Regions from separate parts of the Paraglaciecola sp. L1A13 genome, predicted to be linked through region 1. Evidence: predicted binding sites of a transcription regulator. Region 1 holds the regulator's gene; each other region holds the start of a gene.
The links. Region 1 encodes sigma-54, which starts transcription at its own class of promoters, with help from an activator protein. Its sites were predicted from a motif close to GTTGGCACGNNNNTNGNNT; they were not measured.
Positions count from the first base shown of each region.

Region 2: nirB (nitrite reductase large subunit NirB) is a predicted target of sigma-54. The motif match lies at 9,064-9,082, and genes of this name have one in related genera.
Region 3: GQR89_RS05870 (FlgO family outer membrane protein) is a predicted target of sigma-54. The motif match lies at 7,052-7,070, and genes of this name have one in related genera.

Region 1 is NZ_CP047024.1:4,279,605-4,290,066, reverse strand. It holds gene lptA (lipopolysaccharide transport periplasmic protein LptA) at 1-155, shown strand, start outside; gene lptB (LPS export ABC transporter ATP-binding protein) at 155-880, shown strand; gene GQR89_RS18105 (RNA polymerase factor sigma-54) at 1,003-2,496, shown strand; gene hpf (ribosome hibernation promoting factor) at 2,522-2,809, shown strand; gene ptsN (PTS IIA-like nitrogen regulatory protein PtsN) at 2,825-3,268, shown strand; gene rapZ (RNase adapter RapZ) at 3,270-4,115, shown strand; gene GQR89_RS18085 (HPr family phosphocarrier protein) at 4,112-4,390, shown strand; gene GQR89_RS18080 (DNA/RNA non-specific endonuclease) at 4,450-5,220, opposite strand; gene GQR89_RS18075 (FAD:protein FMN transferase) at 5,376-6,257, opposite strand; gene GQR89_RS18070 (DUF3570 domain-containing protein) at 6,416-7,711, opposite strand; gene GQR89_RS18065 (DUF4266 domain-containing protein) at 7,702-7,941, opposite strand; gene GQR89_RS18060 (TlpA disulfide reductase family protein) at 7,947-8,429, opposite strand; gene GQR89_RS18055 (M28 family metallopeptidase) at 8,612-9,700, shown strand; partial or broken gene GQR89_RS18050 (efflux RND transporter permease subunit) at 9,798-10,019, opposite strand; gene GQR89_RS18045 (hypothetical protein) at 9,928-10,224, opposite strand; gene GQR89_RS18040 (GbsR/MarR family transcriptional regulator) at 10,432-10,462, opposite strand, start outside.
Region 2 is NZ_CP047024.1:2,113,595-2,124,056, forward strand. It holds partial or broken gene GQR89_RS21520 (IS110 family transposase) at 468-572, opposite strand; gene GQR89_RS08830 (hypothetical protein) at 812-1,222, shown strand; gene GQR89_RS08835 (hybrid sensor histidine kinase/response regulator) at 1,335-2,837, opposite strand; gene GQR89_RS08840 (transporter substrate-binding domain-containing protein) at 3,092-3,820, shown strand; gene GQR89_RS08845 (MATE family efflux transporter) at 4,187-5,551, opposite strand; gene glp (gephyrin-like molybdotransferase Glp) at 5,552-6,826, opposite strand; gene GQR89_RS08855 (molybdopterin-synthase adenylyltransferase MoeB) at 6,968-7,726, opposite strand; gene GQR89_RS08860 (TraB/GumN family protein) at 7,765-8,634, opposite strand; gene nirB (nitrite reductase large subunit NirB) at 9,258-10,462, shown strand, end outside.
Region 3 is NZ_CP047024.1:1,417,108-1,427,569, forward strand. It holds gene GQR89_RS05850 (SPOR domain-containing protein) at 259-3,897, shown strand; gene GQR89_RS05855 (hypothetical protein) at 3,899-4,405, shown strand; gene GQR89_RS05860 (hypothetical protein) at 4,392-5,561, shown strand; gene GQR89_RS05865 (FlgO family outer membrane protein) at 5,621-6,397, opposite strand; gene GQR89_RS05870 (FlgO family outer membrane protein) at 6,407-7,003, opposite strand; gene nrdR (transcriptional regulator NrdR) at 7,174-7,623, shown strand; gene ribD (bifunctional diaminohydroxyphosphoribosylaminopyrimidine deaminase/5-amino-6-(5-phosphoribosylamino)uracil reductase RibD) at 7,675-8,793, shown strand; gene GQR89_RS05885 (riboflavin synthase) at 8,884-9,549, shown strand; gene ribBA (bifunctional 3,4-dihydroxy-2-butanone-4-phosphate synthase/GTP cyclohydrolase II) at 9,648-10,462, shown strand, end outside.

The sequences.
Region 1 (10,462 bases):
TCGTTGCTCAAGGAGAAGGCGAAAATGAAGGTAATGGCCGAGTGATCACTATTTTTCAGCCTTCAAAAAAAGCGGCTTCTGACAACAAGAAAACGCCTCAAGAAAATAAGGCAAGCGACTTACCTGACCAACCTAAACAGGACGTAAATCCATAATGGCGACCTTAAGAGCCACTCACTTGGCTAAATCCTACAAGTCTCGGCAGGTTGTACGGGATGTAAGCCTTGAAGTTTCTACGGGCCAAATTGTGGGCTTGCTCGGTCCCAATGGCGCGGGTAAAACGACCACCTTCTACATGATAGTGGGACTTGTACCCCTAGACAAAGGCGAAATATGCATCGACCAGCAAGATCTTACCTTGCAACCAATGCATATGCGGGCACGTTTAGGGATTGGCTATTTGCCTCAAGAAGCTTCTATTTTTCGTAAGTTGACTGTGTATCAGAATTTAATGGCTATTTTGCAAACGCGCAAAGAGCTAACGACAGACCAAAGAGAGCAACAGGCAGATTCATTATTAGACGAATTCAATATTAATCATATTCGAAACAGCGCTGGTATGAGTTTGTCAGGCGGTGAACGCAGGCGCGTAGAAATAGCGCGTGCCCTTGCCGCTGACCCAGAATTTATTTTACTTGACGAGCCCTTTGCTGGTGTAGACCCTATTTCGGTTAATGATATCAAGAAAATTATTCAGCATTTACGTGATCGTGGCATTGGTGTTTTGATAACAGACCACAACGTAAGAGAGACACTCGATGTTTGTGAAAAGGCGTATATTGTCAGCCAAGGTGAATTGATTGCTTCCGGTACAGCCGAAGAAGTATTAAGTGATCAACGTGTAAGAGATGTATACCTAGGTGAACAATTCAGGCTATAGTTACTGTGAAACAGCCACTCTTTTTATCGAGATATTTATCAGGCGCTTGGTGAGACAAATACAGTCAAATTGAATCAACCACAGCATATAGATAGTTTGCAACGGACATAATAAAGAAGTAAATGAAACCCTCTTTACAATTAAAATTTAGTCAATCACTCACTATGACTCCGCAGTTGCAGCAGGCTATACGCTTGTTGCAGCTTTCTACGCTGGACTTACAGCTAGAAATTCAAGAAGCGTTGGATTCAAATCCGCTTTTGGAGATAGAAGAGCCTACTGACCAAGAATCTGGCGACAGTGCACTTAACGATAATTCGTTAGATCCTGCGTCTAAAGACAACAATGAGATCGTCGAAACTAGCAGCGATAATATTGATGCAAGTGAAGCCCTAGAAAAAAATGATATACCCGAAGATTTACCCATGGATACCACGTGGGATGAATACATCAGTGCGTCATCCGCTCCTGCATCAAGTATTTCGAGTGGGTCAGCAGGCGACGATGAGCAAATTTTTCAGGGGGAAACCACTGACAATATTCAAGATCACCTGCTATGGCAGATGCGCTTAACACATTTTAGCGATACTGATGTGGCGATAGCGACGGCCATTATTGACTCTATTGATGAGTCTGGTTATTTGACCATGAGTGTTGAAGACGTACTGACGAGTATGGATGATGAAGAGATAGAACTTGATGAAGTTGAATGCGTGCTAAAACGGATTCAGATGTTTGATCCTATCGGTTCAGGTTCTCGCACTCCGCAGGAGTGTTTATTGGTTCAGTTACGTCAGTTTGCGCCAGATACGCCTTGGTTAGAAGAAGCCAAAACACTGATCGGTGAGTATGCGGATTTACTGAGCAGTAAGGATTATCGGACGTTAATGCGTAAATCACGTTTAAAAGAAGATGATTTACGCGAAGTAATGCGCTTACTCAAGACATTAAACCCACGTCCAGGTAGCGCTTTGATAAAAGGCGAACCAGAATATGTAATACCTGATGTTTCGGTGAGCAAAAAGAATGGCCGCTGGACAGTCGAACTCAATCCCGACAGCTTGCCAAAGTTGAATGTAAATCAGCAGTATGCGGCCATGAGTCGTAAAGCAAAAAATACTAGTGACAGTCAATTTATTCGCTCACACATGCAAGAAGCCAAATGGTTTATTAAAAGTGTTGAGAGTCGCAACGATACGTTATTAAAAGTGTCAAACTGTATAGTGCAACAGCAAATGGGCTTTTTTGAACACGGTCCAGAAATGATGAAGCCTATGGTATTGAATGATGTAGCAGAAATGGTTGAGATGCATGAGTCGACTATTTCTCGTGTTACCACGCAAAAGTATATGCATACCCCTAGAGGTATTTTTGAGTTGAAGTATTTCTTCTCTAGCCATGTTGCTACCGAAACTGGCGGAGAATGTTCATCAACTGCAATACGTGCGTTGATTAAGAAATTGGTCGCGGCTGAAAAACCCAGTAAGCCGTTAAGCGACAGCAAGATTGCTCAATTGTTAGCTGATCAAGGCATTATGGTTGCTAGGCGAACGATAGCAAAATACCGGGAATCTCTTATGATACCCCCGTCGAACCAACGAAAAAGCCTATTGTAGGCTGATTAAAGAAGGAAGAGGCGTTATGCAAATTAATATTACTGGTCACCATGTGGATGTTACCGATTCACTTAAAGATTATGTTGATACTAAATTTACCAAGCTAGAGCGGCACTTCGATCAAATTAACAATGTTCACGTCATTCTCAATGTAGAAAAGCTGAACCAAAAAGCTGAAGCTACGATACATTTGAATGGAGCAGATGTTTTTGCAACCATGGAACACAGCGATATGTACGCCGCGATAGACGGGCTAATAGATAAGCTCGATCGCCAAGTCATTAAGCATAAAGAGAAAGTTAAGCGCCATTAACCCATCAGGTAAATAATGGAAATTTCAAGTATTCTTCACCCTGACTGCGTTTTATGCGCAGTTCAGGGTTCTAGCAAAAAACGCATCTTAGAGCTCATCAGTCAGGTGGCCTCTCAGCACCTTGTTGAGATAGACCAAGCCACTATTTTGGCCAGCTTAAGTAGTAGAGAAAAGGTGGGCTGTACAGGAATTGGTGGTGGTATTGCGTTGCCCCATGGCCGTATAAAAGGTCTTGAGTCTACCTTAGCTGTGCTGGTGACTTGTCAACCTCCGGTTCAATACGATGCTATCGATAATATGCCTGTGGACATATTTTTCGCGATATTGGTGCCTGAAGAGAAGGCCAACGAGCATTTACAAACCTTATCCGCGATCGCCAAAAAATTCAGTGATAAAGATGTCTTGAAGGAATTGCGTAGCGCGACTACTGACCAAGCACTATTTCAGGTACTCAGTTGATATGAAACTTATTATTATAAGCGGTCGCTCAGGCTCAGGTAAGTCCGTTGTATTAAGATCGTTGGAAGATTTGGGCTACTACTGTGTCGATAACATCCCAGTCAATTTGTTGCCTACGTTGACCCATACTGTAGTCGATGAGTATGACCAAGTGGCGGTCAGTATTGATGTGCGCAATCTCCCCAAAGATCCCAATGAATTGGTAGAGATACTTGATTATCTACCTTCGACGTGGGAAATGACCATTCTTTATTTAGATGCTAGCGATGATGTACTTATCAAACGCTTTAGCGAAACGCGTCGCCTACATCCGTTATCAAAACAGAACAAATCGTTAGCTGGTGCTATTCAAGCAGAAAGCCAATTACTGGCGCCTATTGCTGAGCGTGCTGACTTGTACATAGATACTGACCAACTATCGATTCATCAGCTTGCTGAATTAGTGCGCGAACGTATTTTAGGTAAAAAAAGTTCACGTTTAGTATTGGTGTTTGAAAGTTTTGGTTTTAAGCATGGTATTCCCAAAGATGCAGATTACGTATTTGATGCACGTTTTTTGCCGAATCCACATTGGGAACCAGATTTAAAACCGTTGACCGGTCTCGATTCGCCAGTAGAGATATTTCTTGGCTCGCAACCCATAGTGACTAAATTTATCTGGCAAATCCAAAATTTGATTTCAACTTGGTTGCCACATTTAGAGCGTAATAATCGCAGCTATGTCACTGTTGCGATAGGCTGCACCGGCGGTCAACATCGTTCGGTTTACGTGGTTGAAATGCTTGCCAAGACTTTTAGTGCTTCGCATCCTGATGTACAAATTCGCCATCGAGAACTCAATCGATGAGTGAGCGTTTAGAAAAGACTTTACTCATTGTAAATAAGCTCGGCTTGCATGCCAGAGCAGCGACAGAATTGGTTAAGCTGACCAATCAATTCGACGCTGAAGTGACCATAGTGCAGGACGATAAAAGTGCCTCTGCTAGCAGTGTACTGGGCTTGATGATGCTTGAGAGTTGTCAGGGCAAAGAAGTACTGGTTATTTCACAAGGCATAGATGCCCAACAAGCCATGGAAGCAGTAGAAAAGCTCATTGTGGGTAAGTTTAACGAAAGTGAATAGACTTCATTAGTGTATTTTTTTAAGCCTGAATAATATCCCTAACATTAATCGCTAATGTTTTAACAACCTAACAGGCTGCTCAACCCTCCTAGACGGGATTCCACTGTATATTCCTTACTGCCAGTCATTGCGGGGAATATATTTAAACCACTGCGACTTTCGACATTGTCTATCGTGACCTCTTTCATGCAATAGTTATCGGCACGCGCGCTGTTTTGTTCCATAACATAGGCAGATGCTCGCACGTATCCTGAGCTGGTGATCATAGCCACAACTTTAAAATAGCCAGATGGAACAACATGTGATTCATCTGCGCCTGGTAATACGGCAAAAAATCCTTCATATAAGAGGCCGGTAACAACGTAAACAGTGTTCCCGCTTCGTGCTAAGTTCCGTATTGCTGACTCTAACCTCACCCAAGGGCCTTGATTTAAATTGGAGCTTTGCGGGGTGATATTCGACAAATAGTTTGTCGTGCGCCAATCATTGGTATTGCTCACACTCGCAAGAGGTACCTGATGCCCGCGGTCCGTGCGGATAACAGCGTTGGCATCTTTGTAGTCAGCAGTTTCTAAAGTGAACTGGCTTAATATTTCGGGATCAGATCGCCAACTACGTGAACGACTCGGCCCATCAATCGTTTCTGGCGTGACTTGGTAAGCAGCCCAATCGGCAAATTTGGTGTCGTGATTGTTGCTTAATATATAAATTGGGCGTTCGATCACATCATTTTCAATGGGTGCACCAGTCGGGCAGTTAAATTGGCCGCACACGTTAGCGTATAAGGTATTTGTTACAAACACCAAAAGTATTAATACGTAGGACTTCATTTACAGCGCTCTTAGCGTTCTCTACAAATACATCAATAACAAAATGATACAGCAAAATATCCTTGGGACGGTGATATTAATATTAAATTATTTAGCAAATTTAAGGACTTATGAAAAAGGATAAGGACGTTGATGAATGGCTTCCTGTCAGATATCTACCAGTAACACCAATGCTTTTGTTGTTGGGCTTGTAGAAAATGTTCGGCTTCGCTCCCTTGAAGTAAGGCCATGGTCGCTATCATGCCGGATTGAATGCAAAAGTCTGTTGCGACTGTCACTGAGCGCGGGGCACCGGTTACAGGGTAACCTGTTTTGGGGTTTAGAATATGGCTATAGCGTATGTTGTTGTGAATAATAAAGCGTCGAGCGTCACCACTTGTGGCTAAGCCACCTGAGGCTATCTTTACCATAGCGTGAGTATCTTGGTCAGCGTTTTCTGTTTGCTGGCAGGGCACTACTTGTTGAGAGGCATTTATAAGCTGAGGGCTCTCAATACCGACTTGCCAATAAGCATGATGGCGTCTGGGCTGAGTGACTTGAATATCGCCGCCGAAATTAACCAATGTTGAAACAGTAGGCGCAAGTTCAGTACAAAGCTTGGCCGCAGCATCCACTGCGTATTCTTTGCCTATACCACCAAAATCTAATTCGAAACCAGAGGGTAAACGAATATGTTGTTCGGTAAATTCTATATGCTGCCAGCCGATGTGTTTTATTATATTAGCGACTTGTTCTGGCCTTGGAAACTGTCCTTTACCGGTAAAGTCCCATATTTTTCGCAGTGCGCCAGATGTTAAATCGAACATGCCATCGCTGAGCTCAAAGCAGGTTTGCGCGAATGCCAGTAACCTGTGGGTTTCTTGGTCTATTTGCACCCAACTGTTATTGCTGTGGTTTATTCGATCAACAAGATTACCGGCAATATAGCGACTGTATTTTTGTTCGATACGTTTAGTCTGTGCAACTACTTGCTGAAGAAGATGATTGGCGAATAACTGATCTTGGGTTTCAATTAACAGCTCACATGGACTAGCCATGCAAAAAAAGTGACCGTGAAAATAGTCACCTTTTGAGAATAACGTTGGGATTTGGCTCAAGACTGTCTCACCTTAGTTGGCAGTTCTATCATTGCTAAAGTAAGTAAACATATAGCAGACAGTATACCCTGAGCCAAATTCATTATGAAATACTAGCGCTAAAAGCTATAGCTTACCTGAGCGATGACAGCATCAATGCTCGGGTATAGATCTAAGCCCTGAAGTGCACCTGGCTCGTCGAAGCCTGCATTTTTAGGACTCTGTTGGTAGTACTCCAATCTGATGGCCCACTCTCGGCCATTGTCCATAGTTTGCCCATATTTAAGGCCTACGGTATATGCCGTCATTTCACCTAAACGATAATCAGCGCTGGCAACTGACGGCAACAACGACCCCTCAACTAAGAACGGTTGATAAAAATCTGCAGCACTTTGCTGGTAATAACGAAAGTGCGGTTGCAGGTAACTGTTGTCAGTTAGTTGCACTCTGAATCTCGAATCAAACGTGTGAGAATCAATATCCCAATCATCTGTGGCATAGCGATAAGATACATCCGCAATACCGTAATCAGAGGCATATTTGGTCTGCCAATAAAAACTTTGTTTAGTGCGCTTATCGGGGCGATTTTCGTGCAGAATGTCTTGGGTGATCCCTTCACTGTTAACCACACTTAATAACTTGTAGGGGTCGGTTAAATAACCGTCTGCAACTGAATAGCTGTAGTTAAACTGCATTAGCATGCGTCGGTTTATAACTTGGGTGACACCTAACAGTAAATCGACCGTATTTTTGTCTTTGCTATCAGTAGTACGGGTCGCATCGAAAGCGGTATCAAATAATGTTTCATCAGCAAACTGACCTGTATCAACCACCATGCTGGATAGGCCAACAGGTGCTTCTCCAACCGGATCAATACTGTCGTACTGGTAAGAGACGCCAGCGGATACAGTGGTATTTTTCTGATTAAAGTCACGCGCTAGTGAACCGTTCACACCTAACGACAAGTAGTCGTACTCTTTTGATAAATGTACCCCTGTACTGCCGGTCATATTCTCCCATAGGGGCTGAGTCCACTGGGCACTGAGTTGCACACGGGTATCTTGGAATGTGTCATCAAGGGGTGTTTCTTCTGGATTCACCACATATTGGCCATTTCCGGAAGGACGCGTGAATGTTTGGGCTTCTTGCTGGGCAACCGCGCCTGATGCTGATGCGCCAGTAAGGGTATCAATGGCAATTTTGCCATTAAATATGCGCTGATCGCCAAAGTCTTTATTGGCGTTGAATACGCCTTCAGCAAGCTGTACTCGGTCTGTTTCACCGTAATACAATATTGCCGTATCGAACTTCCATTCCTCTGCTGGTGTTTCTTCCGCTTGTGCGCCAACGTTCAAAAGCGCGCAGGCTGCTGCTGCCAGTGACACGCTAAGATTTTTACTTTTAGTTAGTTGCATCCGCAGCCCCCCCCAGCAAATGAACGACCACCACTAGTGGCTTCTTTGCTAAAATAAATATGGTCATCTAATCCTAAATCGATGCCTTCGGCATCAAGTGCCATTTCGTCCTTGGCAAGTAGGTCGCGCTGCCACGGCTTGACGCCTAAGTTGGCACAGCCATTTAAAGCTAAAGTAGCAACTAGCGCTGAGGCGACTAGCAAGCGATTAATAGTAGGTTTACTAAGCATAATGATTACTCCAATTCTTGTAATAAGCTGACAAGTTGTTGTTCATAGGCCGATTTTTTGGCACTGAAAAAGCCTTTGTGACTAAAGCGGACACTGCCGTCTCTAGCGATTAAGTAGCTACTGGGCATACCTATAAGCTCGTAGCGCTGCGCGATTTCCCCATCAGGGTCGAGAACAATAGGAAAGTTAGCTGGAATTTTTTCTAGAAATGCGTTGACTAATTCAGCTTCTGTGTCGAGATTGACAGCGACCACAACTAAGCCTTGTTTGGCATATTTTTGCTGCATATCGTTCAACCAAGGAAAAGACTGTCGACAGGGCTTACACCAAGAAGCCCAAAAGTCTATATAAACAACTTTACCTTTCAATTCACTGAGCTCGACCGGCACGGAATTTACCGTAAGGGAGAAATTTGGTGCAACGGACGCGTATCCGTTATTGGCATAGCTCGCCAAATACAATACAAAACAGGCTATAAAAAAGCGCATTATCAGACTCAAAGATATAAATGATTTGCACATACATTAATAAGTGAAACTTAAGGCATACTTAATTTAACTAAATAACATGCGATTAAAATACCTCGTGAGATAAGGCTAGAATTTACTGACTAGTAAAATATTATGTGGGTGGCTATCATGCGCGTTTTGCACCTGAGATAAACCCCAACATGAAGTTGTATTACGTTTTAGCCATAGGTGGATTGTTACTTACGACTGCGTCGTTTGATACTCGAGCAGAGAAAGAATCGTTTGGTACACTTAAGCATTTAATCGCGCTTGCGGGCGAAAAAAATGGTATTGGCGCAAGGCCGGCCGGCTCAGTTGAAGAGCAGCAGGCCGCTGACTATATTAGTCAGCAATTGCGGGACTTAAATTTAATACCTGAACGACAAAATTTTTCCATTGAGCTAGATGATTTTTCAGGTCAGTCGGCGAATGTCAGTGCATTGATCCCCGGACGTAGCGAAAAGCAAATAGTTATCGGTGCCCATTTTGATTCTACCGGTGTAAAGCAAGGCAGTTTGGGGGCGACTGATAATGCTAGTGGTGTTGCTGTTTTACTTAGTGTTGCCGAGCATCTAAGTCAGCTAAAAAACCTTCCATTTAGTGTAAAACTGGTATTTTTTGGCAGTGAAGAGGTCGGCAAGCTTGGGTCTAAACATTACGTAGAGCAACTCGCTTCTGGCCAACGCGAAAATGTGGTCGCAATGCTGAATTTAGATACAGTGATAGGGGGTGACACGCTCTATATACACAGCGCATCAAGTACTAACTTTAGCTGCAAGAACGTTGCTCAGCCGAATTTGAATACCAGTGGAAACTTCCGCGATGCCCTACTTACCTATGCGCAGACGCGGGCCAATCTTAAGGTCGCTTTCACACTGCATGACGAGTCAGATGCGTTTGCTCAAGGCGAAACGGGCGATTGGTCAGATCATCAAGCGTTTGCTTGTAGCGGTATTCCTATCGCTTACATTGAGGCTACGAATATGGATATTGAAGGCAAAGGCGGAAAAGATGGATATTCTCAAACCACCAACAGTGCATTCTGGAGTTGTTTTTCAAAACCAACGTTGGGCAGCTGTGAACCAGATAGCGAAACAAAGTGGGGAGAAATTTGGCACACAGAATTTGACCGATTAGAACGTCTTAATCCTATTTTTGCCGGAAGATTAAATAGTCAACTTCAAGCCAACGTAGCACTGATCGTTGGTGCGTTGCGCGATCAAGAAACAATGAATAAGTTGATGAAGTGAGTTTGATATGACGATACATAAAGAAGAGCCAACTAGTAGTGTTAGCTAGGCCTCTTCTTTATTTTGTTAGTTAAGCGTTAAGCATCAAACTTCAATGCTATGTTAACTCATTAGGGTTGTTATCGTTTTTGTGCACCAAGCGATACAAAATGGGTAATACCAATAATGTGAGTATGGTGGATGAGATTATTCCACCAATCACCACTGTAGCAAGTGGCCGCTGGTCTTCAGCCTCGGTACCTACGTTTAATGCCATGGGTACAAAACCTAAGCTGGCAACCAGTGCGGTCATCAACACTGGGCGCAATCGCGTCATTGCTGGCCATTACGTTTGACGAATTCTGTGGCGTGACTCGTATTACAGCGGCGGGAATCTGTGCATCGTTATTGACGTTTATTAACGATGTGCTTTGATGATCAGGCGCCAGTTGATGAATAAGTGCCAGATGCTCGGACTTAACTTGATGAAATTCTTGCGTTTTTGCCACAGTCGCTAATGACTGCAGGGCAATCAAAATTAGCATAGTGTAAGCAATGACATTGAATTTCTCTCTTTAGCTTAACAATATTTACTGTTGATTCGTGTCGGTTAATATTATCAAAGCCCTAACCACAAAACGCAGGCGGACTCTAACAAACTTCATGTCGCGGTGAAACGCCTCTAGCGATTTTGAACGGAGCAAAGTGTTACCAATATTTTCTCTGGTCGCAATATGACCCGTGTGTGTTTGTTATGGTTTTTTTTCGAGTTTTTTCGATGGT
Region 2 (10,462 bases), 2.2 Mb from region 1:
CGAGGATAAGCATCTTGAGATCTAAAATTTTTACTTAGATCGAATAATCATCACTTAACCAGAACAGTATTAATACTCGTCCTTTTCGTGCCAATACCTGTAATTGAACTTTCGTTAGTTATTGCGATAAGAAAAAGCGATAGCGGACACTTGAATAGAGTGGCAGGATAAGAGTTCTACTACAGGTAATATTTCAGCACACGTCCATCGGGCTTATCGCGCCAGATTTATGCTTACCCAACACGTAGGTATAACTCTGAGTGGTTTTTATATCATAATGCCCCAATAATTCTTGCACTACTCTGACGTCAAGCCCTCTTTAAATCAATCACGTTGCGAAACTATGGCGAAAGGTGTGTGATATAACCCGCTTCAAAACGCTAGCTTCGCCAACTGCCTTTTTTAACGCCTTACGGAACGCTGTTTGGTGAAGGTGATGACGGCATAACAATTAAATATGATGTCAATCATTGAATTTTAGCCATATTCGTATCCCACATAACACCGTCTCTTACCATTGAGTTTAAGATAACAATCATCTTTCTGTTAGACGTAACAATAGCCACTTTCTCGATTGGTAGGGAGTAGTCATGCACTGTTTATTTCATTGACTTATCGGTGCGCCGAGTGAGGGGAAACGGACTTTATTACGCCATGATCTTATTTAATAAATGCTCACAGTAGTTTTGATGCAATAACTTAACGGCATATAAGTCATGGTGATCATCGTCAACATGTTGCCCTTAAAGCACTATTCTCTCTTTCTTCAACATGAGAAGATAATCGCTTATTTAACTCGGCAAGTAAAATTATGAACATATTTATCAAGTTTGTTTTAATCACTGCATTATGCTTTATTGGCTTCACTCACGTTGCAAAAGCGGATGAAGATTACACTATTGATGATGATAAAATACTGATTACGATAGTCCTCAAACATCAACAAGATAAAAACCTAACTGAGCTGCAAGCAAAGATGGATGAGAATCGATTTTGGCAGTCTTTTCCTCCCAAGGGTATGGAAGTTGATTCATGGTATGTCATGATGGGACTAGGGCAGGTGATCACCGTCAAGGTTCATCCAAAAGATTTGCGAACACTTAACCTGGCCGTTGAAAAATCGGCTTGGGGTATTTTTGAAACAGATATTTATCCTACCTATGAATTTAAAGCGATAGCTGAATCGATTAAAGAGAAAAAAGCCGCAGAAGAAAGCAAATAACGTTGAGTTGATTCCCAGCAAGTCAGCTAACTTGCTGGGGCATGTTTTGCTCGGCGTTTGTTCATATAGTTATCACTGTGCTGATTCTTTTATAGTCAGCTACCGTCTTGCGTTAATCGCAGAGGTGATTGATAAGCGCGATAAGCTTATCTGGATCGACTGGCTTTTGTAGCACGTTACAATTGCTCGGATTGTTGTTGTCAATTTCCTCTGTTGAGGCTTCTCCAGTGACAAGTATAGCGGGTAGATCAGTCCCCGTTGCTATCCGCACTCGGTTAATGACCTCGATACCATTGTACTTAGGCAAACGGTAGTCTGAAAGGATGACATCTGGGCGAACACCGGCGTCTACTATGGCGAGAGCGTCATCGCCAGATAAAGCACTGTGTACTTTCACACCATATACGCTTAATAACATAGTCGTTGCATCTAAAACTGCCGGATCATCGTCAACAAACAGGACTACGGGATCGTGCTCACTAAGCTGTATTTTCTTGAGCACCTCTGCCTTAGTGCTCGTATCCAGTTGACCAAGAGGAACTGCTACTGAGAAGGTTGACCCATCATTTGGCACAGAGGTAACATCGAGTGAGTGATCAAGTATTTGGCTTATTTGTTTAACGATTGACAAACCCAAGCCCAGACCTTTGCGCCTATCTCGCACTTGATTATTAACTTGGTAGTACTCTTCAAACACACTCTTAATATGATTTTCTGGTATTCCAATACCTGTATCGCTTATCGCTACTCGCACCGAGTCTCGCTCACGCAGACAATTGATCCGCACATGACCCTGTTCGGTATATCGGATCGCGTTTGTTACCAAATTTTCGATAAGGCGCTCTAGCAATCTAGGATCCGTGTGCACGACAAAATCTACTGTATCGCACTCAAGTTGAAGCCCCTTACTCTGGGCCTGTTGAATGTTGTTAATAACAACGCGCTCAAGTAACTCTTGTAAGTTGACGTCGCATAGATCTGCGGTGATCGACCCACTATCGAGCTTGGAAATATTCAGAAGTGAATCAATTAGTTCTCCCATTGTACTAAGCGATTGACGCATTTTATAGATTATATTTTCCTGTTCTGATTGAACCGACAGTTTTGATAATGCCGCCAAATATAACCCTAATGATTGTAAAGGTTGTCGTAAATCATGGCTCGCTGCGGCTAAGAAACGTGTTTTTGTTTCCGAGGCTGCTATTGCAATTTTTTTAGACTTGTCTAACTCTGCGGCGATAGCGGTGCGTTCGGTCACATCAAAGCCAGTGCACAACATACCTGTGATCTGGCCATTCGCTTTACCCAGCGTTTTGGAGTGCCACTCTATAATGCGTTGCTCGCCATCCTTAGTTAGGATCGAATTGGTATATCCGTCATTAAGACCTTCACCCATGACTTTTTTAAAAAACTCACGAATGGCTACTCTGTCGTTTACCGGAATAAATGTCTCAAACCAATCCCTGCCTATTATCTCGCTCGCGACATAACCTGTTAGGTTTTCGAAGTAAGAATTAGATTGGGTGACTTGCCCCTTAGAATTTAGAATGACAACAATTCCGCGGATCATTTCAAAGGCATCTTTAAAAATAATACTGTTTTCTTGTAAGGGCATTAGTGCTTAGTCATTGAATAGAATAATCAATATATGCAACATAACAGTTTGTGTAATTAATGTCGTGTTAGATAAGAGACTTGCTTTTTCATTTGGGGGATGTCCAAATTTATCTTATAAACTTGGTAGCAAAAATATATGGATAACGAATAAATAGAGTAAGTGGAGGTTGGCATGCTAGAAAGTGGTTTTTTACTATTGGCTTAAGCTCTGCTGTAGGTAATAATATATCACTGTCTTTTATTGGTTTAGTTATGCGATTTCACATCCTGATTTTCTCTGTAGTCTTAGGTTTTTTCTCAGCTTTTTCGTCTGGGCAGGAGGTCATACGAAGCTCTGTATCCAAAGAGTTTATCAATGGCCTACAAGTCAAATACCTTAAAAATATTGCCAAACATATGAACATGGAAATTGACATTATTCCGATGCCTTTTGCAAGACGTATTAGGGAATTTCGCCAAGGCAATTTAGATCTGTTGGTTGGATTGCAACGTGAGAGTGACAAACAAGACGAAGTGCTTTACATCACCCCAAGTTACGAAACATTGAGACATACGTTTTTTGTTCTTAAAAAGAATATGGGTACTTTACAGACCTTTGCTGATTTAAAGAGCTTGAACATTGGCGTTACTCGCAATGCAAAATATTTTGAAAAATTTAACCAAGAAACAAACCTGATAATGCTTCCTGTATCGACACTAAGACAAAAGATAGAGTTATTAATGAAAGGAAGAATTAATACTTTTGTTCATTTTCAAGAGAGTGCGCAGCCACTGATTATTGAGATGGGTTTGCAAAATGAGATTGTTTTAGCAAAATATCAACCCATAGAAGTGAACAATTATTATGTAACTATCAGTCAAAACTCCCCGCTTATTGGGAAAAAACATCTGTTTGAATCCGCCGTTAGAGATGCTATCGCCAATAATGAATTTGCCACTATTCGTCGTGAGCACTATGCGTCACATCCTATCTCAAATTGATTAGCAACATAGCGCATTAGCAGCTGTAAAAAGCATCAATTCTGCCATATATAGTCGTCAACTAACGCTGTATTCTATCAATTTCACCTGTTGCTAAGCGTATATTTGCCTTTACTAATTTTATTAAACCTAAATTGAAATTAGAATCATATAATCATTTTTGCTATTTCAATTGCTAACCAGTCGATGGTGAACCAGAGTTATCTTTTATTAGCAAAAATTAGCGTAATAGGCGTAACTCGAATAGCGCCTTTTAACTGTAAGTGCGACCATTCGACGCGACGTTGTATTTGGCCAAAATGTCAGCCATGGATTTCCTAAAGCACAGCAGTTAACGATGCTTTCGCTAAGCAACTATATAGAGCATTAAATACTAATCTCTACCGGCATATTTTCTTGTTTACGCTGAATATGGCGCAGGCGCAACCCAAGTAATATTGCCGCTGAAGTTAATCCGCAGATAAAGCCAACCCAGAAACCGGCCGCTGCCATACGCGGCACAATCCAGTCAGTTAATGCTAAAATACAGCCTATTGTCATGCCTATTACCCAATAGGAAATAAAGCTTAAATAAAACATGGCTGCGGTGTCTTTATAACCGCGCAGTGCAGTAGCTGATACGACTTGAATTGCATCTGAAAATTGAAATATTGCGGCTAGCATCATTAGTCCGGCAGCCATATTAATAACGTCGCTATTATTACTATAAAGCTCGCCAATGTGGACCCTGGCAAGATAGGTCATGGTTGCGGTTAATGTAGCTGTGGTTAAGCCCATAAGTAAAGCCGCTCGGGTGGCCATCTTTGCTTGCAGCGGCTTGCTCTCGCCTAATAAGTGACTAACACGAATACTAGTTGCCATGCCGAGACTAAGAGGCAACATAAACATCAGCGATGAGAAGTTCAGGGCAATCTGATGGGCCGCCACTATGGTAGAGCCAAAAGGGGCAAGCAGAACAGCCACAACAGTGAACAGTGTCACTTCAAACAATATGGTTAACGCGATAGGTAAGCCCAATTTTAAGCTAGCCCAAATGTCATGCATATTGGGCGCAAAAATACGGGTGTATAAGGCGTATTGTTGCAGTTTTTTAGAATTAAGCGTGTAAATCCACGTAGCAAACATCATCGCTACAAACACTAGGCCTGTTGCGATACCACAACCAGCTCCGCCGAATGCAGGCACGCCAAATTTACCGTAAATAAACACATAGTTAGCCGGTATATTCACCAGTAAACCAATGATCATAATAATCATGCTGGGCTTTGTGATTGATAAACCTTCACAGACATTTCTAAGTACCTGATACAAAGCGAAGGCTGGCATGGAATAAAGTACATAGCGAACGTAGTCGATTGTTATGGTGCGTAGCTCGGACTCCATTTCTATCATCGAAAAGAAAAATGTTAGAAAGGTACTCAGCACTAGCGCGAGTAAAGCAAAAAATAGCGTCAACCACATAACCTGATAACTGGCATTTGCAACCCTATCAACTTGTTTTGCCCCATTAAAGCGAGAAATAATTGGCGGTAAAGCAAGGGTGAGCCCTTGGATAAAAACCAACATCGGCATGGTAAAGCTAAAGCCAATGGCAACAGCCGCCATGTCAGTGGCAGAGAAACGTCCAGCCATAATGGTGTCAGACACGCCCATTAATGTTTGGGTTACTTGAGCAATCAATAAAGGCCACGCCAGATGGGCTAAGGCTTTGAATTCTATTTTTAGGGTCACTTAATATGCCAATGAAGTAAAAGGTTGTATTTGCACTGTGCTGCCTTGTTCTATGCTGCCAGTGTCTTGGGGAAGAACGATATAACAATTAGCGTGGGCAATGCTGCTCATCACACCTGAGCCTTGCTTTCCATTTGGGCTAACAAACAGCTCGCCATTGCTATCAAGCCGGTAGATGCCGCGCTGATAATCGGCCCGTCCGGGCGCTTTGCGTATGTCACAATCGGCTGTGGCATTGAGTAACAGGGTAGGGCGGCGCGTTTGGCCACTTAAGGTCTCAAGTACCGGTTTGACTAACTGCTCAAACGTCACGTAAGACGATACTGGATTGCCTGGCAACCCACAAAACCATGCTTGACTGAGCTTACCAAAGGCAAAAGGTTTGCCCGGTTTAATAGCTACTTTCCAAAAATTAACGCTGCCCAGTGCTTGTAATACGTCTTTAACGTAGTCTGCGTCGCCCACGGATACGCCGCCACATGACAGTACGATATCGCACCGCCTGTCAGCATCTGCGAAAGTTTGTTTTAAACTATTAAGCTTGTCTTCAACAATACCAAAATCGATTACGTTAGCGCCAAATTCTTGCAACATTGCGTGCAGCGCATAACGATTGCTCTCGTAAATTTGTCCTGCTTTTAGCGGTTCACCCGGTGATACCAATTCGTCACCGGTGGCAATTAAACCCACGTTTAATTTGCGTACCACCAGTACATTGGCAATACCAACTGACGCCAGTAACGACAAATGTGATGGTAGTAAGCGTGTACCTTTTCTCAGCACAACCGCGCCCTGGGAGATATCTTCACCTGCTCTGCGTACGCTGTTACCTAATTTAGGACGCTGGGTAAATTGGATTATTTTTGCGTGCGGCTCGTTAGTCTTGTTTGTGCCTGTTGGTGATTTACATTCAGTGGTGTTTTCTTGCATCACGACAGCGTCTGCACCAGCAGGAATGATGGCGCCAGTCATAATACGCACACACTGACCTTTGCTGACGGCTCCTTCAAATGGAATACCCGCAAAAGCGCTGCCGACCAATTCCAAGGTATCGTTTTCTTCTAAGTCAGCTGCAACCATGGCGTAACCATCCATGGCAGAGTTGTCACTAGGGGGAACATTTACCCGTGAAATAACATCTTCGGCCAAAATTCGTCCACGTCCGTGCATAAGGCTGCATTGTTCATGTTCTTTAACGGCAGAAATTGCACTGCGCATAGCATTTAGCGCTTGTGATATAGGTAACAAACCAGGCGTGTCGCAACTTACTATCATAAAATCAGACTACTTAATCGAAAAATAACTTAGCTGCCCAATGTTACTGACATGGAGCATGCAACGAAAGTCTAAATGTGAAATAAATACCGTGTTATTGGCATTAAAAATCATTGTGTACGCGAGACGCAGGGAATTTATTTAGTGGGCGTTAGCGCAAACACTACATTGTGGGTTTTTAGGAATTGAGAAACGTTGAAATTGAGCTGAATTTGCGTCGAACAGTAATAATATACCGTTAAGTAGTTCGCCCGTGCCGGTTAACAGTTTAATGGCTTCTAATGCCTGCATGCTGCCGATAACACCGACTAATGGCGGAATAACGCCAGCTTCAATGCAGCTTAGTTGCTGTTCAGGGAATACATAGCTTAGGCATTGATAGCAAGGACCATTTTGATCCATTAGGTATGTGCTTATCTGCCCTTCAAATCGAATGGCGGCGCCGCTAATAAGGGGCACTTTATGGGTAAAACACAAGGCATTAATTTGTTGGCGTGTGGCTAGATTATCGGTGCAGTCTAGTACAATGTTATGCTGAGCGATTTGCTGACCCAATGCGGTATCGTCTAAACGTTGGGCAATTGTATTAATTACGCACTGACCATTATTGCTATTAAGCGTTGCTTTAGCGGATTCAACTTTTTTCATGCCCACATCTTGCTCGTGATGCAATACTTGTCTGTGTAAGTTAGATAACTCAACCACATCGTTGTCTACTAACGTTACTTCACCAATACCTGCACTGACAACATACTGCGCTGCAGCGCAGCCCAATCCCCCTACACCTATGATCAACACTTTTGCTGCCATAAGAGCCTCTTGACCATCAAGATCAATACCTGGCAGTAAGATCTGCCGTGCATAACGCAAAGCAAGTTCTTTGGTAATGGTAGGGGTCATAATATCCTGTCAGTTTTTCTGGAATTATATCGCTTCAGTTATAGCTTTTCGATGCTATAGCCTTGGGCTTTTAGTTGCGTAAGTACGCTGTCTTCCCCAGCTAGATGCATCGCGCCGACCATAATGAATTCTACCTCAGAGGTTTTTAACATATCTTCAATTTGTGGCATCCAGTTTGCGTTTCGTGTGACCAGTAAATCTTGGTATATTTGCCCGTAATCGGCTTTAAACGGCGCGATGCTGATTTCCGCCATTTTTTGCATATCACCTTCGCGCCAACTTGTGCGCATATCACCAATTATGGCTGGCATTTTTGTAATATCTCGTAGGGTATAATCTATTAACGCATCGTTATCGTTGCCGCCCATATTTGCCAAAAAACCTAGTTGTTCGTCTGGGGTTTCAAGCCACTTAATCGCTTTGCTGTCTTGTGTTCCTCTATCTGCGTAAAACTGATCAACGCCCTCGCTGGTAAAACCAAGACCTTGTAGTTCGATCACGCTCAACGTAATGCTGATAAGACTCGGCTTCATCGCTGCCATTTGTGCAATAGGAATTCCGCGCTCGCTAAGATGCGCTTCAAGTTTTGCGTAACTGTCAGCCGATAGATCGTCTTTTAATGTGCGACCATCGGTATACGTCATCATTGACAGCATTTTTTGCTGAAATTCGACACCTTTTAGGGCTGACATGTCTGTTTCGAATACAAGGGTTGATGACTTTTGATACGCGATGCTGTATTCATCGGGTAGTGGGTAATCTTCGGGCGCTAGAATATGAATGGTACCGCCTATGTATAAGCTATTTTCACCCGATGTGACTTTCCATACGGAAGCGGCATCAACGGTTGCTGTGAGCATGGATGCGGCAGCGATTAATGGCAGCGAAAATGAGCGAAATAGTGACATAATGAGATGTCTTCCTTTGCATGATTGTGGATAGATGTTGTTGAGTACTACCCGTTAAATCAGTGGAGGTAGACAGATGTAACAAGTTCGTGTATCGGCCAGTGTGCCGCTTTTGGCAACACAAGGGAAACAAAAATGTTGGCTTGTGTGCTGTTTGTTCAAACAAGCAGCATTTTTTGCGGTGAAACGACAAATTTTGCACTTGCCTTTACTGCTGGAAACGCTTTGATAAAACGTTTGTTACTGCTCTCACCACTATTATACTCACCACCGTAATAAGCACTATATATCTTTATATTTATAATATTTATCGCCTATGCACATGACTACGCTTTGCTCCAATTTCGACTTTTTGCACCAATGTAATGCACAGTGTTTTAATTAATATAATTTTTTATTTATAACATTATGATTAATAAGGATTAAATTTTTGGCAAAAATCCTGCATTAGTTTTAATACACCACCCGGATGTTATCCGTGTTTTAAAATTTATGTGCCGTGTTAGCAATAGCGTTAAACACAGAACAGGCAAAGAAGCCCACTTTGATTGAATTCATCAGTCTCGTGGGCTTTTTTTATGAGCAAAATTTAGTTGAGAAAATTCATCGACCAGGGGATCAACATGTCAGCAAATACAATAAACATAGTCGTGGTAGGAAATGGAATGGTAGGGCACCATTTTGTGGAACAAATCACCAGCCATGGAGAAACCGACAGTGCAGTAACCTATAACGTGACTGTGTTATCTGCAGAGCCACGATTAGCGTATGACAGGGTGCACCTTTCTGAATATTTTTCAGGCAAGACAGCTAATGATTTAGCGTTAACGACCCCTAAACAATATGAAGCTCTTGGCGTTGATTTTCATCTTGATGCTGCAGTGGTGGATATTGATAAGCAAGCTAAATTGGTTAAAACCAAGTCTGGGCAGACCTTTGCTTATGACAAATTGATTATGGCTACTGGCTCGTACCCGTTTGTCCCACCCATTGAAGGCAATGATCAGCCTCATTGTTTGGTCTACCGAACTATCGAAGATTTAGAAGATATTAGCGCCTCATCCAAAGTCAGTAAAACGGGTGTTGTAGTGGGCGGCGGTTTATTGGGCTTAGAAGCGGCAAATGCTCTTCGCGAAGCCGGTCTTGAAACCCATGTGGTCGAATTTGCCCCACAGTTGATGGCAGTGCAAGTTGATACGGGGGGCGGGCGCTTATTAAAAGATAAAATTGAATCACTTGGGGTGAAAGTTCATACCCAAAAAGCTACCCAACGTATTGAAGCCGGTCAAACGAGTCGATACCGCATGTGTTTTGCTGATGGTGACTTCCTTGAAACAGATATGATTTTATTCTCAGCGGGTATTCGTCCTCAAGACACCTTGGCACGCCAATATGATTTAACCATTGGTGAACGCGGTGGCATTGTGGTGAATAATCATTGTTTAACCTCTGACCCAGATATTTATGCCATAGGCGAATGTGCTCTGTGGAATAACTTTATATTCGGTTTGGTTGCCCCTGGTTACACTATGGCCCGTGCCGCTGCAAGTCATATTACCGGTGGAGACGTCGAATTTTTAGGCGCTGACATGAGTACAAAACTTAAGTTGATGGGCGTTGAAGTGGGGTCAATCGGTGATGCTCACGGACGTATACCAGGCGCTCAGACATATATTTATGAAAACCAACCAGATGGCGTGTATAAAAAAATAGTCGTGAATCATGAGCAAAGTGTATTACTTGGCGCCGTATTAGTGGGTGACACGAGTGACTACGACACGTTATTACAGTATGCCCTAAATGGTATTGATTTACCTGAGCACCCTGA
Region 3 (10,462 bases), 2.1 Mb from region 1:
AAGTTTTTGGTTATCAAACACCGAAACGAGTCTCTCCTAAGCGTTATTCTCAAAAATAGTAATGCCTTCAAACTGTTACACTCCTTTCTTTTATTATGTTGGTTTGGCACAAAATCTGCAAATTAAATTCATTATGCCACTAAGTGTCAACATTCAGACAACTCTGGACACGCAGATTGCCAAATGGAAGTTATATAATGTTGTATCACCAGCCTCTTTTTTTGCACTTCAACTTGTCCATTAAATTGGTTGTCTAGCATGCTGAGTATTGCACGCACGCTCGCGTTTTTAGGCCTGCTCCTGAGCTTTCATGTTGTAGCCAAGGAATTAAGGCTAGTTACGTTAGATGAAAATGACTTTTTATTGTTAGCAGTTCAACTTAATAAAAATACGGTTAATAGTAGCGTTGATGCATATCTTTATGATGAGCAGTTGATGCTGGCGATTGAGCCGCTATTTAATAGCTTAAAGCTACGTTACCAACTTAGGCAAGACAGTCTCACCGTGTGGAAAAACGATACGAAGATTGAGTATCAGTTCGTTGGTATAGAAGGTGATAGCTCGTCTTGGGATATCTGGGCCAACGATGGCTATTTTCAATACATTTCTCAGGGTACATTAGCTGAGCTTTTTGATATTACCACAGAGTTAAATCGTCAAAAGTTAACCTTTAGCATCACCCCTGAAGATTATCAGTTCCCGATCACCATTATTCAAGAGCAGGCTCAGCAGCGCTTTAGAAACCAGGCTTATCAATACAGAACGCCTAATAACGAACGAGTGCAAGTACCTATTACCGTGCCAGATCAATATAGACTGGCAACGCTGCCCCATGGAGAGGTATTTCATAGCTTAGGTTTGTCTGACGGTGAAGATAGTAACCGAACCAGTGTGCAGCTAATTTCGGACCTTTTTTATCACTCAGCCAGAATTAATCTGAATAAAAATCAGGGCGAGGATATTAGCGGCGGCTTGAATTTTACGCGTTATAAAACATCCCCTGATGACAGAATTTTAGGGGCGTTTGACCAATACTCCTTTGGCGACGTATCAAGTTATTCTGGGGGCAGCATCGCGGGCTCTCAGTCTGGGGTTGGGTTCTCAATACAGAGGAACAAAGACGATTATCGCCAAAGTAACACCTTAATTAATATAGAGGAGCAGGCTCCCCCGGGCTGGGAGGCTGAATTGTTCTTAAATAATCGATTAATTACGTCCACTACCGTACCAGAAACAGGTTTGTTAATTTTTAATGACGTGGATATATATTATGGTAGAAATGATTTTTTGATTAAGGTTTATGGCCCCTATGGTGAACTCGAAGAGTACCAACAGTCGTATCCTTTAACGGCTAACCCTTTAGCAGAAGGTAATATGGCCTACAGTGCTTTCGTTTTGGATAATCAACGTACCGTGCTAAATGGTAGCTCCGACGACGGTTTTAATTTGAACAGTGTTGGTGGCGCGTTTGACTATGGGATCAGTGATAGGTGGCAGTTAGGCTTTGCTGTGCAGAATTACACCGACCTAAATGATGATGATCGTCAGTTGTTGGGGATCAATAACTATCTAAACTTCCCTGGCATGTTACTCGAGAATAAGTTGATTATTAACGATGATGCTAAGTATGAGCAACAAACATCCATATCCGGTAGCCTTTTCGGTGAAGGGGTATATAGCCTAGAGTTTGATTCTAGCAATGGCTTTAACACGAATAGCGATAGTTATTCAGAAAGTGATGATTACCAGCAGTTCAGTCTAAATTACTCAGATTGGTTTTTGGGGTTACCTTTTCGGTTATCAGCCTCCCATTATAACAGTGGTGATGTGACAACACAGACCCTATCGCACAATACCAATGTTAGTTACCAACGCCTGCGGTTTACTCATAGTTTGAGTTACGCGAAAATTGAGCAAGACTTTCAAGGCGAAGATTTCACAACTGACTCATTGACTGGCAGCTTGGGGATAAGCGGATACCTAGGTAGAAACCTGCGTTTATCTGCTGACCTGCAATATGATACTGAGGGCAGTGACTTCCTTTCAGATTCTTCGCGAGTTACTGCACAGTATAAATGGCAAGACCCTTACTTTTTTACCCACTATTTCACCTATGATTATCGTCCTCTAACGGATTCAGATAATGATTGGCAACTGTCGCACCGATTAGCATTTGAAACAGAAGATTATCGGTTGAGTTTACGCAGTAACTATAGCGCTGATGAAACGTGGACATTTGCTCTGAATTTTAATTTCTATTTTGGTTACGACTATTATAACCAACGTGCATTAACGAGTAGTCAGATTTCCCAGCAGTCAGCCACATTAGATATTCATGCCTATTTGGATAGGCAATTAAATGGTATACCAGATGTGCTAGATTATAACCTGGAAGGGGTCGAATTTAACGGTAATCAAGATTGGCAGGGACTAACAACGGGAGAAAGTGGTAAAATTTTGCTTCCTGGGGCAACAGCGAACACACCGTTTCGGTTCGGCGCTACTTGGAAAGATGGCTCTAAAACCATTAACAATGATTATGTAGTTTATACACATCCCGGTGCGAGAGTGTCGGTGAACATGCCGTTTTACTTAACCACGGACATGGTTGGTTTTATATATCGTCAGGCCGAAAATGGAGATGTGCCGGTTTCACAAATTCGGGTTGACTTAGTAGAAGATAAAGGTGATGTGGTGCAAACCCAATTGACTGACATTGATGGTTATTTTGAGTTTATTAACATGAAACCAAACGCTTATTCAATCGTTGTAAATCAAGTTCACCTACATGAAAAAGCATTAACCTCCGATGTGATAGGTTACAAAATCAACACTCCCAATATCGGTGGTTTTACTGAGTTGCCACCTATATATGTTCGACAGCAGGTCAACAGTGACGATTTAGAGGATGAAAGAATTATCCCTTTCTCTTTAGCTGAAGACGATGTTGAGGTAATGGTATGGGATGAAAACGAAGACGTCCGTAGAAACTATTTTTCATTACCGACAGGCAAAAAAATTACCGCAGTTCATAGTTTAGCTGCCCCTAAGGTACTAAAAATCGGAGCAGAAACACAAACTGAAGTAATCGAGCAAAATAATGACCGGTTGTCTGATGTAACAACAGGAGTTCCTGAGCCTGAAGAAACCACACAAAGCACCGTACAACCGGCTCCAATTGATGGTGAATCTACTCAGAAGAGTGCAAGGGAAATTGACTCGCCGTCGGAAACCCCTGACAAAATTACGGGACCTGTTTATAGCTTGCAGTTAGGCGCATTTATGCAAAGAGATGGGGCAGTAAACATGGCCGATCGTTATGAAACAATGTTATTTGTGCCTTTAAGCGTAGTAAAAAGTAAACAAAGAAAATGGCAAACTATTTACAAAGTGTTTGTTGGGAAGTTCGATTCAAAACAGCAAGCAACCAGCTTCGCCAAGCGTAAAGAGTTACACTCTAATGATTACATGATTAAAGAAGTTAGCCGAAAGGACGTGGCTAAGCTGAAAGATATTGATTCCCCCCAACAGCAAGCGGCATCTTTCGTTGCGCTACCGAGTGACCTTAATAAAATTGTGAGAGAACATAAGGTGAGAGTGGATGATAATGCGGAGGGCGATTCGAAAGAGCAAGGTTGGGTAATACAGTTTCATGCGAGTAAAAAGCCGATACAAGATACTGGCAGCAAGCTTTTGCCGAGTGGTATACCGCTGTTTCAAGGGAATAAGTATATCGCTGAGTCTGGTTTAAATTGGCACTGCTTGATCAGCCAAACCTTTGATACTGAGCAGGATGCAATTAGTGTGTTGCAAGCCAATCAAATCAAAGGCTGGGTTAGCCGTCGCTCTGCTTATTCAGATGTTTCAGCTTGGTCTGATTCAGGAGTGAAATTATAAGATGATTCGATATGTTAAAGGTGTTTTTCTGAGCGCATTATTGATCGTTACGTTTAGTCTTCATGCTGAAGATTTACCTTACCTTAATACGGTGCAGCAGTTAGAGTTTGGTGAGTTAATGGGATTTACTGGCTCATGTAGCTTAGATTATGACTCGAAAATTTTAACGGACAATGGTGGGAGCCTTTGTCCGTTTTCTGGTGTCAGATATGGAGAGCCAGGGAAATATCTTATTGTGGCGAATTTCAATGCTGATGTAGAAGTTCAAATTACTAGTCATACTGCTAATGGTGACGGCATTTTGTATACGCCGAGTGGCATTTTCCGGGTTCATGGTGAACCCGACATCCCAATTATTGCAGATCAAAAACAAACCATTTCGAGCGGTACTACCGGCGTAATAACGATATTGCTGGGCGGAACCTTGACGTTAACCGCCAATAAGGCTTTTGATACCACGTTTACCGTCACGACTGAGCAAGGTATTATTTTTAATGAGGTTGATTAGTCTTGCTGTAGTGGTATCGATTCTATTACTGAGCGCTTGCCAGTCCAATTTGCAGAAGGCAGGTAGAAGCCATGCTTTAACCTTCAGCAAGTGGCAAGAGTTAAGTCGGTATGCAGGTAAAAGCTATTTGTCTAGTCAGGTGCCTATTCGTATCGTGGGTGAGTTAACCATTGAGCAAGAAGACCAAAGAAGGCGATTTGTGTTAACTAACATTCGCTTAGCTAAGCAGGAAACTCCCTACCAGATAAACTTGTTGCACCCGCAATTCGAAGAAAAATATATATGCACACCACAGTGTTTACAACTTACTGAGTACCTGCTGGAAAATACAGAAAGTAACACCTTACTAACCCGGTACTTTAAACAGCAAGAGTTTGAATTGTTTAAATTTTACGGTGAGGTTTTTTCACTAGATAAAGAAATACAACAAGTAAAAGCAATAGATGAACGATATTTTCAACACTACATCGATTGGTTGATTTTTCAGCGCACAGAATCGGGTGATATACAGTCTTTCATAACATATCTTAAAAGTGCTTTTTCTGAGCAGGCTTACGTGTCGTTTATTTCAGATCCTCAAAAGCTATATTCACATCTAATGCATTCCGTTGAGGTTAGTGAAGAGAGCAGTGCTCTTATTGAAAACGGTGAGTGGCTAAATACGCCAGCGGTAGAAACTGAATTTTGGAGCGATGCCCAAATGAAAGAGCAGGATAATTGGAGCGATGCCCAAGTGAAAGAGCAGGATAATTGGAGCGATGCCCAAGTGAAAGAGCAGGATAATTGGAGCGATGAACCAACTAACGAAAGTGACACTTGGCGGAGTGCGGAGACCAGCGTAGCCTCGTTAAAACCAGAGCCTCGTTTTGATAATCAAGCAGAACAAGATTGGCAAGCTGCGAAGAATTTGAATATTGAACTAGGTGATTTGGTCTGCAGTACCAGCAGCGATGAATTTGGCAGTGTTCAAGAAATACGCGGTAAAACTATAGTGGTTGAGGTTGTTGGTAACACGTTGAGTTTAAAAGACGGGGTTAGTGTCGCTTCAAGCCATACCGATGTATTTAATGATAATGTTGTTAAGCGCTATGTCCCTGTCGAAAGTAAAGTTAAGCGCTTTGACAGGGAGCAGGTGTCGATATGTTACTTGGAGTAGCTATTGCGCATTAACTAATGGTTTAGCACTACGCTAAATAAAACGTTTAAAGGCTTTCATCAGCCCTGAACAATGGTCTTTTTAGCCGTGACCTTATCCGCCTCGACTTCTTGCATGCTTTTTTCATTCGTTATCATGGCACTGACTACATTGTTAGGAATAAAGCTTTGCGCTGAGCCGACCACGGCTTTTGAATCAATACCAACCATTCTGGCGTTGATTAAATAGCCATCGTTGTATTTGACCAAGGTGCCGCCAACCACGTAACGAATAGGTGAGTCGCCGTTTAATTCTTCGTAGTCCTTACTAAAGATGAAATCCCCATCGGGCGTCACACGAACATAATCTGTGGTTTTAAAATCAATCACAGGAATACCTAATTTGTGCACTTCGTGCATAATGCTTTCTGCCATCTGGGTGCCAATTAAATTCGTTTTGGTGTAATCGCTGTCTAGCATCACAAAACTTGTTACCGCGACAGGCGTGGTGTTGTTCACGTATTGCAGGTTGCCTGCTAAGTCTTGTATTAACCCACGTACATAATAGTTGATGTCTTTGGCGCTGCCATGAGGCTTTTTCGCCATTTCTAGCAATTTATGCTTAACGGCTGCGGGTTGGTTTGTGAGCAGCCTTTGCTGTACTTCGCCATTAAATTCTGCACTGGTGCTGATGGCCGATGATGAAAGTTGCTCTGCTTGTGTTTCAGATATTACCAATTGCTCGCTGTGAGGCTCTTCGTTAGCGTTGCTATCATCTGAGAACGGCATAATCGCCGACATTGAGGAGCAACCACCAAGGAAGCCAGTGCAAATTGCAACTAATAATAAAGGTTTCATGGTTTGCTCCTAATATGCATTTCGGTAGAGGCCGTTATTTTTTAACATGATTTTTTCTTGTTCCCACATAGCGTTGCTTGGGAAGACTTCGGTCGCTGCGGCAATGACTTTTTGACTACTTGCCTCGATTAAACGGGCATTAATGGCGATGTTTTTTTGTTGTAAAGAATAGGTGCCTGTTAAATAGTAATCGGTCTGTACGTTTGCGTTTATTTCGTTTATTTGCCGAGACAACATAAGATCTTGGTTATGTTGAATTTTAATAGCCGTTGCTGTTTTGAATTCAACTACGTTAAGCCCTGCTTGGGTGGCGAGGGTGACAAAACTTTCTTGAATTTGTTGGCCTAACTCGTTTGTCGAAGGCACATTTTTGCCATCCATGCTTTCGGTTGGCAAAAATGTGCCTACTGCCACAGACTTTTCCATATAGATCGGCTTGGCGGTGAAAAATAGCTGTTTAGCCAGTAACGCAACATAGTGATGCGTGCTGTACTGGGCGCTATTTACTTGAGTTGGTGTATCTGCGCTATCGTCAAATGAGGGAATGGCGCAGGCTGATAGTAATAAAACGCCTCCCCCAATTATGATTAACCTAGACTTTTTCACCTGATATCGCCTTTAAATTGACACTATTTATCGCTTTGGTAAATAACATAGCGATTTTTGTGCCACTTAAATGAATTAGCTGAATAAAGTGTGTGCCCTCTAAAGTGGCTTTTTAATTGTTGGGTCGGCATACTATGGGCTTCCTTTTACTTGGTTGAAGAATAATTGTTATGTTTTGTCCCTTCTGTTCTGTCCAAGAAACCAAGGTGATCGACTCTCGCTTAGTCGCCGACGGGCATCAAGTGCGTCGACGTCGTGAATGTACTATGTGTAAAGAGCGTTTTACGACCTTTGAAATGGCTGAGTTGGTGATGCCTCGTGTGGTCAAGCGTGATGGTTCGCGTGAACCGTTCAACGAAGACAAGCTGCGGGCTGGCCTTCAACGTGCCCTTGAAAAACGTCCGGTTAGCACCGAGCAAGTGGAGCAATGCATTAGTCGACTTAAGTCATCTATGCGTGCCACGGGCGAGCGTGAAATTACCAGCGAGTATCTCGGTAACTTGATTATGGACGCACTGAAAGAGTTAGATAAAGTCGCTTACGTGCGCTTTGCCTCTGTGTATCGTTCATTTGAAGATATCCGCGAGTTTGGCGAAGAAATAGCGCGATTAGGTGACTAACTCGTTACGTGAGTATTCACTTTTAGTGAATTGAATTTAAAAGGTTTTAGCGTGAATCAGTTCTCTGCCCATGACGCAAAAATGATGGCTTTGGCCATACGCTTGGCTGAAAAAGGCCAATATACGACGTCTCCAAATCCTAATGTGGGTTGTGTTATCACCCGTCCTGAAGGTGACATTATTGGCCAAGGTTGGCATAAAAAAGCCGGTACCCCGCATGCTGAAATTCATGCGCTTGCCCAAGCGGGCGACAAGGCACAAGGTGCTACAGCGTATGTTACGTTAGAGCCTTGTAATCATCACGGCCGCACAGGTCCATGTTCCCAAGCATTATTAAAAGCCGGCATTAAACGTGTTATTGCGGCCATGGTCGACCCGAATCCATTGGTGGCAGGCAGTGGCCTTAAAACGTTATGCGACGCTGGTGTTGATGTTAGCAGTGGTTTGCTTGAAAGCGCTGCCAAGGCGCTTAACCGGGGCTTTATTAAGCGCATGCAAACAGGGCAACCCTACATTACCGTTAAATTGGCATCCAGCCTGGACGGAAAAACCGCCCTTAATAATGGCCTAAGCCAATGGATAACGGGTCCGTTGGCGCGCCAAGACGTGCAGCGACATCGCGCTAAGAGCTGCGCTATTCTTTCAGGCTCGGGCACAGTGTTAGCGGATAATCCTTCGTTAAATGTACGTCATAGCGAGTTGGGTTATGCCAGCAAGGACATTTCAGCAGACGAACTTCGCCAGCCCACCCGCATTTTGCTGGACGGGCGCAATCAACTGCACCCTGATTTACATTTATTTAGCTTATCGTCTCCCATTGTGATTATAAATAGCCAGCCAAATAGCGGTGTATTTCCTGCTCATGTGGAGCAATATCAGGCGCTATCAAATGGGGCTCAGCTCGACTTACATAATGTGATGCAACACCTTGGCCAGCTTGGTTTCAACCATGTTTGGGTAGAGGCCGGTGCCAAGCTCGCAGGGGCGTTATTGCAGAATAAATTAATCGATGAATTGATTTTGTATCAAGCGCCCAAATTATTAGGGGATAAAGGCCGTGATTTATTTGCGGTGGACGAATTAACCCAAATGCAGCAAGCTTTTGCATTAGAATGGCAAGATGTTCGTCAAGTGGGGCCTGATCTAAAGCTGACGGCGTACTTCAAATAATTTTGCACCCGTATCGATGAGACCGCGTTTAGCGCGAATGCTCGGTATGTTTACGTTAAGTAGCACATTTAAGAAAAGTGAAAAGACAATATGTTTACCGGAATAATAGAAGATGTTGGGCACATTGAATCCTTAACGCCAACCGGCGATGATATTCGCCTCAGTATTCGGGTGAATAAACTGGATATGTCTGATGTGGCGTTAGGCGACAGTATTGCCAACAACGGTGTTTGTTTAACGGTGGTAGATATGAGCCCCAGTGGGTTTAGTGCGGATGTATCGCATGAGACCATTAAGCGCAGCGGCTTTGCCAGCTATAAAGCCGGCAGTAAAGTCAATTTGGAAAAAGCCATGTTACCGACATCTCGTTTTGGCGGGCATATCGTCAGCGGTCACGTTGATGGGGTGGGCGAAGTACAATCTATCAACCCTGTTGGTCGTTACGTCGAAATTTGGGTTCAAGCGCCTACTGAGTTAGCTCGTTATTTAGCAGAGAAAGGCTCAATAACCGTTGATGGTGTGAGCTTGACCGTTAACGCTGTAGAGGGCGCTAAATTCTTGATCACGCTTATTCCTCACAGTCTGCAAGAAACCATTATTGGTGGTTACAAAAAAGGCACCAAAATCAATTTAGAAGTGGACGTGGTTGCGCGTTACCTTGAGCGCTTGATGCTCGGTGACAAAGCCGCTGAATCAGGTCAACAAAAATCAGATATCAGCATGGCGTTTTTAGCCGAGAATGGCTATTTGCGTTAACAAACACGCTGAAGGACAAGTAGTGTGTTTGTAGCACACAATTACATACGCAGTTAACTGCTTAACCCTAAGAATCAACAAGAAAGAATCACAATATTATGTCAATGAACACAACAGCAGAAATTATTGAAGACATTCGTCTTGGAAAAATGGTTATTTTGATGGATGACGAAGACCGTGAAAACGAAGGCGATTTAATTATGGCTGCCGAGCACGTAACCCCCCAGGACATCAATTTTATGGTGACCCATGCGCGAGGTTTGGTGTGTTTACCTATGACCGCCGAACGCTGTCAGCGTTTAAATTTACCGTTGATGGTCGACAACAACGGTGCGCAGTTTTCGACTAACTTTACCGTGTCAATCGAGGCGCGAGAAGGTGTTACTACAGGCATTTCAGCTGCGGATCGTGCGCGTACTATTTTGGCTGCCGTTGCTCCTGAAGCAACCGCAAATGATATTGTACAGCCAGGTCATATATTCCCGTTAATTGCTAAAGAAGGCGGTGTATTAAACCGAGCTGGTCACACTGAAGCGGGGGTTGATTTACCACGTTTAGCGGGTCTAGAGCCTGCATCAGTTATCGTTGAAATTCTAAACGAAGATGGCACCATGGCCCGGGGCCCCGAACTAAAAGAGTTCGCGAAAAAGCATAATCTCAAAATTGGCACCATTGCCGATTTAATTGAATACCGTAACTTGAACGAAACCACCATCGAGCAGGTAGCAAAGTGTAAGCTACCCACTGAGTACGGTGAATTTGATTTAGTGACCTATAAAGATTCGATCGACAATCTAGTGCACTTTGCTTTGTGCAAAGGTGAAATTAAACCTAATGAGCCCACCTTGGTTCGAGTGCATTTGCACAATACCTTAAGTGATTTGCTAGGATCACAACGTGCCATAGAGCGCAG